Regions from separate parts of the Bacillus cihuensis genome, predicted to be linked through region 2. Evidence: riboswitches for the same ligand, from Rfam matches in the RefSeq annotation. Region 2 holds a riboswitch; the other holds the start of a gene.

Region 1 (5,724 bases), on a different contig from region 2:
AGCAAGTTTTTATTAAATTAGGTAAAGAGGGAGCTCTTTCAAGTGTTTTCTCAGGAGGAACTTACAAACGAATACAGCTACCCGCTCTACAGGTAGAAGCAATAGATTCAACTGGTTCAGGCGATGCTTTTGCAGTAGGTGCACTATATGGAATCATACGAGAATGGCCACAGGAGTTGATTTTACAGACAGGAATTAACTTAGGAGGTAGGGTAGTATCTCAGATTGGTTCTCGAAAAGGGCTGCCTTTTACACTTGAATAGGAGGGGAGTTATATTGGAATTAGAAAATGTATTTAAACAAATTGATGAGGATGATGCAATATTATTTTTACAATCATTAATTCAAATAAACACAATAAATCCACCTGGGATGGAAAAAGCACTAGCTGATTTAATAAGCCTTCGTTTAAGTGAATCTGGGTTATTGATCCATTCTGATGTTGTTGAGGAAGATAGAGAAAATTTAATTGTTTCATATTCTAGTGAAGATCAATTAACTAATAACTCAAAAACACTGATTTACAGTGGTCATTTTGACACTGTTCCCGTTGGAAATGTAGAATGGAATTTTCCTGTCTTTGAGGGCAAACAAGTAGAAAATCGAATATTCGGGCGTGGCTCCTCAGATATGAAAAGTGGAGTTGCTGCCATGATTTTAGCAATTGAATGTATACAAAAAGCAGGAATAAAATTGAGTGGAAACCTACAATTCATTGGAACGGTTGGGGAAGAAGTAAATTGTATTGGTGCTAGAGAAGTAGTTAAAAAAGGTCAAATTGACCAAGCTACAGCTATTGTAATTAGTGAACCTACCTCAAATCAGGTGGTTGTTGCACACAAAGGGGCACTTTGGCTTGAGATCTCTATGTTTGGTAAAACAGCTCACGGTTCAATGCCGTCTCATGGGATTAATGCAATATTGGCTATCAATCATTTTATAAATAAATTAAACAATTATGATCTTCGTTATGAACGTCATGATATTTTAGGCGATTCTACATTAAATATAGGAATGATTCAAGGCGGAGTAGGTCCTAACGTAGTGCCTGACCAGTGCAAAATTACCATTGATATTCGAACTGTACCAGGGCAAAATCATCAGGAAATTGTTGGGGAAATAAATGAACTCTTACAAAAAGTATCTGAGGAAATGAACGTTTCTTATAAAATTGATGTCATAAACAACTTAGTATCTGTATATACTGCGCCCGATCATCCATTTATTCATTTGGCTTTGGATAAAGCGCAATCATATTTGCAAAACGATCCCAATATAGGGGGAGTTAATTATTATACAGATGGGTCTATCTATAGGAATCATCTTCAAAATGTTCCAATATTAATCTGTGGACCAGGAGAGCCTACAGTGGCTCATCAGCCCGATGAATGGGTTGACATACAAAAATATCTAGACTCCATACGGTTTTATATTTCTCTCGCAATTAATTATTTAAAGTAGAAGAATATAAAACTCGAATTAAAGTGAAGTATATTTTGTACTCAAGAAGTATTAAGCGATATGAAAAAGAGTAATTGGATGGATAAAGATAAAGTTTGGCTGTTTTCACATACTTTGTTGCTTTTCAATCATTTTTACACTAATAACCCGGGTTGATTTCCGTTGCAGGTACTCGCTTTCCGCGGGCGGTCTCAGAAGCCTACTCAGTGCTTTGCACTTGCGGGGTCTCCCTCTACACGCTTTTCCCGCAGGAGTCTCGCACCTGTAACGAAGATCAACATCTGTTCGAATTGGTTTCTTGCAAAAAAACAACAATCTTTACGAAAAGAGCCTAAAGTTTTTAATAAGTGATAAGAGATTGGATGTTGCCGGTCTCCTTTATTTTCTATAGGTAAGAGATCATTGATGTACTCCTCTAATTACTATTAGGGGAGTTATCTGTTTTGTATTATTGGCAACATAACCTGCTAACAAGGACAATATTCCATCACGAAAGTTTTAATGGGGTATTAGAAAGTAAACCGAAAGTTGCTATTAGTTGGTCGGTTACCATCTGAAAGATCCTTTTTCACAGCAATATTCCATATCTATCCGTGGAACGTCTTGTGAAACGATTGTTCTGGGCGTCAAAGTGACAATAGATTTTGAAAGCGTTTTCGATTTTAGTTGACACGATCGACTTTTGAAATTATTCTATAAATACAGAATATACAGAAAATATAGAAATCATAGATGGATGAAAGTTGCAGGAGAGTGTTTATTATAAGCCACCGAAGGAGCAAACTTCAATAAGACCCTTGAAGCGAATCTCTCAGGTAGAAGAACTGCAGCTGGACACACCTCTGGAGAGAGCGTATGAATCGATACGTCACCAAAGGGGAAAGGCTCTATTGAGCTAAACTCTCAGGTAAAAGGACAGAGAAGGGCAGAGAAAAACACTGTTTTTCTCTGTCCTTTTTGTTGTGCCTGCATAATTTACACGTTCATCATCACTGTAGAGACATAGTTAGTTTAATGGATATTTAACCAAAAAGGAGTGGTTCACCATGGAAACAAGCTATAAAGGTAATAACAGAATGATGACGGGGATTGTGTTTGGGGTGCTTACTTATTGGCTTTTCTCACAGTCACTCATAAATGTGATGCCTGAAGTTCAGTTAGATATGGGCATTTCGATGGGACTTTTGAATACAGCAATTAGTTTATCCGGTTTATTTTCAGGCATGTTTATTGTAGCAGCTGGAGGAATATCTGATCGAATTGGACGCAAGAAAATTACAACTATTGGTTTACTATTAAATATAATTGGTTCACTTTGTCTCGTATTTGCACAGGAGACGGTTCTCTTAATTATTGGGCGTGTGATTCAAGGCATCTCGGCAGCGTGTATTATGCCTGCAACGATTGCTTTGGTGAAAACCTATTTTGACGGCCCAGACCGACAAAGAGCCATAAGTTACTGGTCTTTTGGATCTTGGGGCGGCATAGGCATTTGTTCATTAGCTGGAGGTTTAATTGCTACGTATATGGGATGGCGCTGGATCTTTATATTTTCCATTATTTTCACTTTACTATCTATGTTTTTGATTAAAGATGTACCAGAGAGTAAAGCGGAACAAAGCAATTCAGCAAAATTTGATTTTCCTGGCTTTGTTATCTTTTTATTAGTGATGGTCGCTTTGAATGTTGTCATTACACATGGAGATGCCTTCGGATGGACAAGCCCTCTTTCGTTAACGTTAATGGCTACCACTGTCATAGGTGGTTGGATATTTTTAAAACTTGTAAAAGGGAAATCTAACGGATTTATCGATCTATCTTTATTTAAAAATAAATATTTTACTGGGGCTACTGTGTCAAACTTTTTAATAAGTGGTGTAGCGGGAGCACTTATTGTTGCGAATACCTATGTTCAAATGGCAAGAGGATACAGTTCTTTTCAATCTGGGTTATTATCAATTGGCAATTTAGTTGCTACATTAGCGATGATTCGTATTGGTGAAAAAATATTACAACGAAGTGGTCCAAGAAAGCCGATGGTCATAGCTTGTCTTTTAGTGATCGTTGGAATTATCTTAATGACATTAACATTCTTACCAAATGCGATTTATTCCATTGTTGTATTTATTGGTTTTACCGTGTATGGGATTGGACTTGGCCTTTATGCGACACCATCTACGGATACAGCAGTAGACAATGTACCGGCAGCAAAAGCAGGAGAGGCAGCTGGTATTTATAAAATGTCTAGTACACTTGGAAACTCATTCGGATTAGCGATATCTGTTACTGTTTATAGTGTAGTTGAAAAGGCTGGAAATATGGAAGTGGCTGCAAGTATGGGGTTATTGACAAATGCTATTTTTGCTGGACTAGCTTTACTAGCTATAGTAGCTGCGATTCCAAAAAAAGGTGTCAGGGAATCAATGAAAGTGAGGAAAGCTTCTTAAATTACATTGAGTCATGCACCATAAAACAAGATAATGGTGGGGAAAAATGTAGTAATAGTGGTATATTGGAAATAAAGGTAGAAAGTAAATCTCATTTAGGCGTGTTACGATGAACCGTATATAAGTAACTGAGGTTATTAATTCGGGATCTTTTAAGGTGAATAAAGAAAAAGGACCGTTAAAAAGTAATTTCAACGGCCCTTTTATAATAAAATGGTGGTTTAATTTCGGATTAGATAATCGAATGAACCTAAGGCTGCATTCGCACCTGATCCCATCGAAATAATGATCTGCTTATATGGATTATTCGTGCAGTCTCCAGCAGCGAACACTCCAGGTATGTTCGTTGCTCCATGGTTATCTATAACGATCTCACCGATTCTATTACGTTCAACAGTCTCAGCTAACCATTCCGTATTTGGCACAAGTCCGATCTGAACAAATACTCCCGCCAATTCAATATGCTGAGCTTCCCCAGTCTCACGCTCAACGTAGGAAATACCGTTTACTTTATCAGTTCCAGTAATTTCTGTTGTTTGAACGTTCTTTAGGACAGTTACATTTGGCAGACTGTTAAGACGATCTTGCAGTACAGAATCAGCTTTAAGCTCAGGATTAAATTCAAGAACTGTTACATGTTTCACAATCCCAGCGAGATCAATTGCTGCCTCAATACCGGAATTTCCGCCACCAATAACGGCTACGTGTTTTCCTGCAAACAATGGACCATCACAATGTGGACAATATGCTACACCTTTATTCTTAAATTCATTTTCACCCGGAACACCAACATTGCGCCAACGAGCACCTGTTGAAAGGATGACGGTTTTGCTTTTTAGAACAGCTCCGTTTTCCAGTTCAATTTCGATGAGGTCTTTCTTTTCTAAACGTTTGGCACGCTGTAAATTCATCACATCAACGTTGTATTCTTTCACATGCTCCTCAAGACTTGCAGCGAGTTTCGGACCCTCAGTGTGTTTAACACTAATAAAGTTTTCAATCGAAGCAGTGTCTAAAATCTGACCGCCGAAGCGTTCCGCAACAATCCCTGTACGAATTCCTTTACGTGCAGCATAGATTGCCGCACTTGCACCCGCAGGTCCGCCTCCGACAACGAGTACATCGTAAGGATCTTTATCAGCAAACTCTGAGGCATCTGGGGCGTTCCCCATTTTCGCTAGAATTTCTTCTAGGGCCATTCGACCGCTTCCGAATGAATCGCCATTTAGGAATACAGTTGGTACGGCCATGATGTTTTTGCTTTCTACTTCCTCTTTGAATGCTGCACCGTCGATCATTGTATGAGTAATATTAGGATTAATAATGCTCATCAAGTTCAGTGCTTGGACAACATCCGGGCAGTTTTGGCAAGTCAGGCTAATGTAAGAATCAAAGTGATGTTCGCCTTTAATGCTTTTTACTTGATCAATGACTTTCTGATCAACTTTCGGCGCTCTACCACTTACTTGTAATAAAGCCAGGACTAATGATGTAAATTCGTGTCCTAAAGGGATACCAGCAAAAGTTACGCCAGTGTCTTCACCGATGCGATTTACACTAAAGCTTGGTGTTCTTTCTAACTGTGTTTTCTCAACTTTAATGTTGGATGACATGGTAGCTAATTCATCAACTAAAGCGAGCATGTCTTGTGAAATTTTATCGGAACCCGCACTAACTTTAAGGAGCACATCGCCCTCCATCATTTGCAGATATTGGGCTAATTGTGCTTTGATTTCTGCATCAAGTATCATGGATAATACTCCTTAAATTTTTCCTACAAGATCAAGGCTAGGTTTTAGTGTTGCAGCACCTTCTT
Region 2 (5,724 bases):
TTCGGATTATATTTCATCGTACAAGAACCGAGTGGATAAAAACCTGAATCCACACCATGGTTACGATTCGAAAGAGCCGTATAGTGACGCATAATATCAAGCTCAGATACTTCTGGTAATTCTGCTTCCTCAATGCGGATATAGTCAGTTGGAAGCAACTCTTCAAGCGAGATCGCTTCTACGTCCATTTCCGGTAGGCTATAACCGATGCGTCCTTCGGTACTCATTTCAAAAACTAATGGTTGATCCTGATTATTCATGGCTATCCCCCAATTCTTGTACAAATGCATCAATTTCTTCTTTTGTTCTCAACTCTGTTACGGCCACAAGCATATGATCTTGCAGTTCTGGGTAAGTTAAACCTAGATGATAACCGCCAATCATATCTTTTGCAAACAATTGATCATTAATTTCCCGATATGATCTTGGAAGTTTTATCACGAATTCGTTAAAAGAAGGTCCTTCGAACACGACTTCGATTCCTTTAGCTTGTAAGGCTGTTTTCGCATAATGAGCTTTTTGAATATTTTGTATAGCCATTTCCTTTACACCCTTTTTACCGAGTGCCGTCATAGCAACAGAGGCAGCGAGAGCATTTAGCGCCTGGTTTGAACAAATATTGGAAGTCGCTTTATCACGACGAATATGTTGTTCTCGAGCTTGAAGTGTCAATACAAAACCACGTTTGCCATCCTCATCAACGGTCTGCCCGACAAGTCTACCTGGAACTTTACGCATTAATTTATTTGTAACTGCAAAATAGCCGCAGTGTGGTCCGCCAAATGCCGCAGGAATTCCAAATGGTTGAGCATCCCCAGTAACGATATCAGCACCTAGTTTTCCAGGTGGCGTTAGGGCACCTAACGCTAATGGGTTACTTGAAACAATAAACATCGACTTTTGTTCATGAACGATTTTTTCAATCTCTTTCAAAGGTTCAATGCGTCCAAAGAAATTTGGATATTGAATGATGACTCCCGCAATATCATCGCTGATTAACTCTTTTAGTGCATCCAAATCGGTTACGCCATCACGATGAGGTATTTCCACCACTTCAACTCGCTGTCCCTTCGCATATGACGTAACAACATCACGAGACTCAGGATGAACCGTGTTAGAAATCAAGATTTTCTTACGTCTTGTATGTCCACTGCTTAACATCGCTGCCTCAGCAAGAGCAGTTCCACCATCATACATAGAAGAATTGGCAACATCCATGCCAGTCAATTCACAAATCATCGTTTGAAATTCAAAGATTGCTTGAAGCTCCCCTTGAGAAATCTCCGGCTGATATGGAGTATACGCTGTATAAAATTCAGATCGAGAAATCACATGGTCGACGATAATTGGTTGATAATGATCGTACACACCAGCACCTAGAAATGAAGCATACCGCTTTGCATCAGCGTTTTTCCCAGCCAATTTAGTAAGCTCTTTTAAAAGAGCGGGTTCTGATTTAGCAGGTTTAATCTTGTATTCACCTTGGAAACGTACACTCTGTGGAATATCACTGAATAGCTCATCTATACTAGAAACACCAATTGCATCTAACATTTCATTTTGATCTTTGTCAGTCATCGGTAGATAGCGATGTTTAGTCATGATTTTCTCCCCCTCATCCTCTTGGTCGTTTATAAAATGGTGTCTTAGCCACTACCGCTTTCACACGTTTGGAACGAATTTCAACTTCAACTTCTGTTCCAATCCCTGTATACTCTTTTTTCAATAAGGCAAGACCGACGTTTTTCTTCAATGTGGGCGATTGTGTCCCAGTTGTCACTTCGCCAATCAATTCAGAACCGTAGTAAACAGAATAGCCATGACGTGGTATGCCGCGTTCGATCATTTCGATGCCGACGAGCTTACGAGGTGCACCTTGTTCTTTTTGCTTAGAAAGAACAGACTTACCAATGAAATCAGCCTCTTTGTCAACTTTGACAGCAAAACCAATTCCCGCTTCAATAGGCGAAATATCAGGTGACAACTCTTGACCATATAACGGAAGCTTCGCCTCGAACCGGAGCGTATCACGAGCACCTAGACCGATTGGTAGAACGCCTTCATCCTTACCTGCTTCAAGAATCGCTTTCCAGAGAGTTTTTGCGTCTTCGTTTTTACAATACATTTCAAAGCCATCTTCCCCCGTATACCCTGTGCGTGAAACGAGAGCCAAGACTCCATTAAGTTCCACATTTTCTTTGAAAGTAAAAAAGTCAATCTCACTCAAATTCGTGTTTACAGCTAATTTCTGAAGGATTTTTTCAGCCGCAGGGCCTTGAAGAGCAAGCAAAGCTACTTCATTTGAGATATTTGTCAGTTCAACATCTTCAATCAAGTGTTCGTGCAGCCAATTGTAATCCTTCTCGATATTGCCAGCATTCACAACTAATAAATAGTCATCTTCCGCTTTCTTATAAATAATTAAATCATCGACAACACCGCCATTTTCATAGCACAATGCGGCATATTGCGCATGCCCCACATCAAGCTTGAGAAGATCGTTCGTAATCATTCTTTGTAAAAAGTCAGTGCTTCCTTTTCCTTTTACAACAAACTCTCCCATATGAGAAACATCGAACAAGCCTGCCTTTGTTCGTACTGCTTCATGTTCTTCTTTAATGCCAGAAAATTGGACTGGCAGCTCCCAGCCACCAAAGTCAATCGTTTTACCACTATAATCTGCATAGATCGTAAATAATGGCGTCCTTTTTAATTCAGTCATACTACGCCTCCTCACATTTTTTAGGGCATAAAAAAAGACAGAGTAGCCCCTTAGAAGCTTTTTCTCTGTCCTGAAACCTGAAAGTTTACCTAAAAAGGCTTTCCCCTTTGGTGGTCTTAAAAGCTTCTGCTTCTAGACACTCTCCAGAGTTGCGTCCAACAAGGGTTCTTTTGCCTGAGAGATTCGCTGCTAAGCTTGCTCCTTCGGCGCTACAATTGTAGTCTCTCCCCCAGCCTTCATCCGCATATAATATTATCTTTTTTGCACATACTATGTAAATAAGGGTTGCACCATAAAAATGGTCTTTGCCGACTTTACACATTTTTTTAATTCGCAGTAAATGAGGCTACTTCCGCCAAACACTTAGAATACCGTTATTACTATAGTAATAAAACAGTGGGATTCTTTCAATTAAAAATTATATTTATTGATAGAAAATTTCAAAATTTAACACTTACGTTCATACTACCATTAATAATGCTTGAATCGCAATCATTTTTCGTAAAATCCTAACTTTTATTATATTTTATCCTATTAACGTTCGTATTTAACCTTTAATTGTTTAGAAAGGAGCATTGTTTATGCAAATTCAAATCACATTTGATGATGAATGGTCAGAAGAATTTTTAGATAAAGTGGAGAATGATGGTCCCTGGGCGAATTGGGAACTGTATAAGCTTGCCGTTCAAGCGGAAAAACATCTGGCCATTCCAGAATTTGAAGGATTGCAAGCACCTCATCACCTTAATCAGCTAACACCACTTCCTCATCAGCTTGAAGCCGCCCGACAAGTTGTCGAGAATATGAATGGCAAAGCGATTTTGGCTGATGAAGTAGGGCTTGGGAAAACAATCGAGGCCGGTTTAATCATTAAAGAATATATGATTCGCGGTCTAGTAAAAAAAGTACTCATTCTCGTTCCAGCTTCACTCGTTTCACAATGGGCATTCGAGTTAAATACAAAATTTCATATTCCCGCTGTTGTTCAGAGAAAGAGCTATGTATGGGATTCATGTGATTGCATCGTATCATCAATTGATACAGCAAAGCGTAACCCACATAGAGACATCATTTTTAAACAAGAATACGATTTAATCATTATTGACGAGGCCCATAAATTAAAAAATAATAAAACGAAAAACTATGAATTTGTTCAAAGTTTAAAAAAGAAATTCTGCCTATTGTTAACCGCAACACCCATTCAAAATAAGGTAGAAGAAATCTTCCATCTTGTTTCCCTTCTTAAGCCCGGACATTTAGGGAATGCTGCTCTTTTTTCAGAGAAGTATAAAGGAAAAGGTCGGACGATTTATGAAGATGAGCACCTAAAGAAGCTAGTGAACACGGTCATGATTCGAAATCGCCGTGCTGATACTGGAATCGAGTGGACAAAACGACATGTTGAAACAATTATTATTAAGTTTTCACCTAATGAGCAGGCATTATATGATGCTATAACTGCATTCCGACCGCATTCTGAAGGAGCAGGAAGTTCATTTTCCAGCCTAACCCTCCAAAGAGAAGCTTGCAGTAGCAAAGAAGCGGTCTTTACCACTTTAAAAAACATGTCTCAAAAACATGAAAATCCTGCACCTGAATTCATAGAAAAGTTGAATAGTCTCTTTGAAACAGCAAAGCAGGTTGAACGCAATTCAAAGGCAGAGAAGGCATTGGAATTAATACAGAAAATCAATGATAAAGTCATTATTTTTACGGAATACCGAGCTACACAACTTTATTTACAATGGTTTTTACAGCAAAACGGCATAAGCTCAGTGCCTTTTCGCGGCGGATTTAAACGTGGTAAAAAAGATTGGATGAAAGAGCTTTTTCAAAATAAAATTCAAGTACTGATTGCCACAGAAGCCGGCGGTGAAGGAATCAACCTACAATTTTGTCATCATCTAATCAACTTTGACTTACCATGGAATCCGATGCGTCTCGAGCAACGAATAGGCAGGGTACATCGGCTCGGTCAAACGGAAGATGTCATGATTTATAATTTCGCTACAGAAAATACAGTGGAAGAACATATTTTGAAACTTCTCTATGAAAAAATTCATTTATTTGAAAAAGTAATTGGCGAGTTAGATGATATTTTAACAAAATTAGATATCGGCAATATTGAAGATTACTTAGTGGATGTAGTAGAAGGATCAAAATCAGAAGGGGAGATGAAAATCAAAATGGATAATCTTTCGTCCATGATTCAATTTGCCCAAGAAATGAAGGAGGGAAATCTTCATGCAGCAACAGGAAATTCATGATTTTTTGCTCACCTATTTCAAAGCGAATCATTGTGAAATCATAGAAAATCACCCTGCATATTTAACAATTCAGTTAACAATTGAACTCGATAAGGAATTGATGAATCGTCCCTTTTACTGGCACTACCTTGAAAAAACCGGTGGCGTTCCCAACCCATCTCAGCTCACTCTTATAACAGATCCGCAGCAGGCACCTGCTGACTTAAAAGGAGAATTGATCCATTTCGGTTCACAACGACTTCATCAGATTTTTGCGTCTACGAAAAAGCTTGCCGGATTTATCCGCTTATACGAGGAAATTATCCAGTCAGGTCCTGCTCAAAATCCTTTATATCCATGGCTTTCTATCAATGCAAAAATATCCTATCAAAGTGATCGCAAGAAGGATATCCTGTTGTCTGCAGGCTTAAATTTAATCACAGGAGAAATCGTTGAACAGTTTCATGAAAAACTTTTACAAATACAAGTAACTCCGAAAATTCCAGATTACTCATTTACCTTATCGCCGCTCATCAAACCAAAAAGCGGTCTGCTCAGACTTGATTCATATATTCGGCGAACATTTGAAGGAGATGATCATACTTGGGCTGAAAGAGCAATTGAGCGATGGGAAGATGATTTACGGTTACTTGAAAATTTTTATCAAGATATGGAAGACAAAGCTGAGAGCTACTATACCGAAAAGGAAGCATTACAAAATCGTTATGAACCGAATATTACCATTTCTATTGTCAA

Evidence for each region. A riboswitch is a leader RNA that binds a small molecule or an ion and turns the genes downstream of it on or off. The one in region 2 is predicted to bind glycine.
Region 1: another riboswitch for glycine. It lies ahead of V179_RS0102080 (MFS transporter); the one in region 2 lies ahead of gcvT (glycine cleavage system aminomethyltransferase GcvT).

The regions. Positions count from the first base shown of each region.
Region 1 covers NZ_AYSD01000010.1:464,587-470,310, forward strand. Annotated here, with positions in the region: gene V179_RS0102070 (carbohydrate kinase family protein) at 1-263, shown strand, start outside; gene V179_RS0102075 (M20 family metallopeptidase) at 277-1,461, shown strand; glycine riboswitch at 2,198-2,298, shown strand; glycine riboswitch at 2,302-2,382, shown strand; gene V179_RS0102080 (MFS transporter) at 2,508-3,908, shown strand; gene ahpF (alkyl hydroperoxide reductase subunit F) at 4,130-5,659, opposite strand; gene ahpC (alkyl hydroperoxide reductase subunit C) at 5,672-5,724, opposite strand, start outside.
Region 2 covers NZ_KI632495.1:1,407,448-1,413,171, forward strand. Annotated here, with positions in the region: gene gcvPB (aminomethyl-transferring glycine dehydrogenase subunit GcvPB) at 1-260, opposite strand, end outside; gene gcvPA (aminomethyl-transferring glycine dehydrogenase subunit GcvPA) at 253-1,602, opposite strand; gene gcvT (glycine cleavage system aminomethyltransferase GcvT) at 1,616-2,722, opposite strand; glycine riboswitch at 2,786-2,871, opposite strand; glycine riboswitch at 2,875-2,962, opposite strand; gene V179_RS0112610 (DEAD/DEAH box helicase) at 3,304-4,989, shown strand; gene V179_RS0112615 (YqhG family protein) at 4,967-5,724, shown strand, end outside.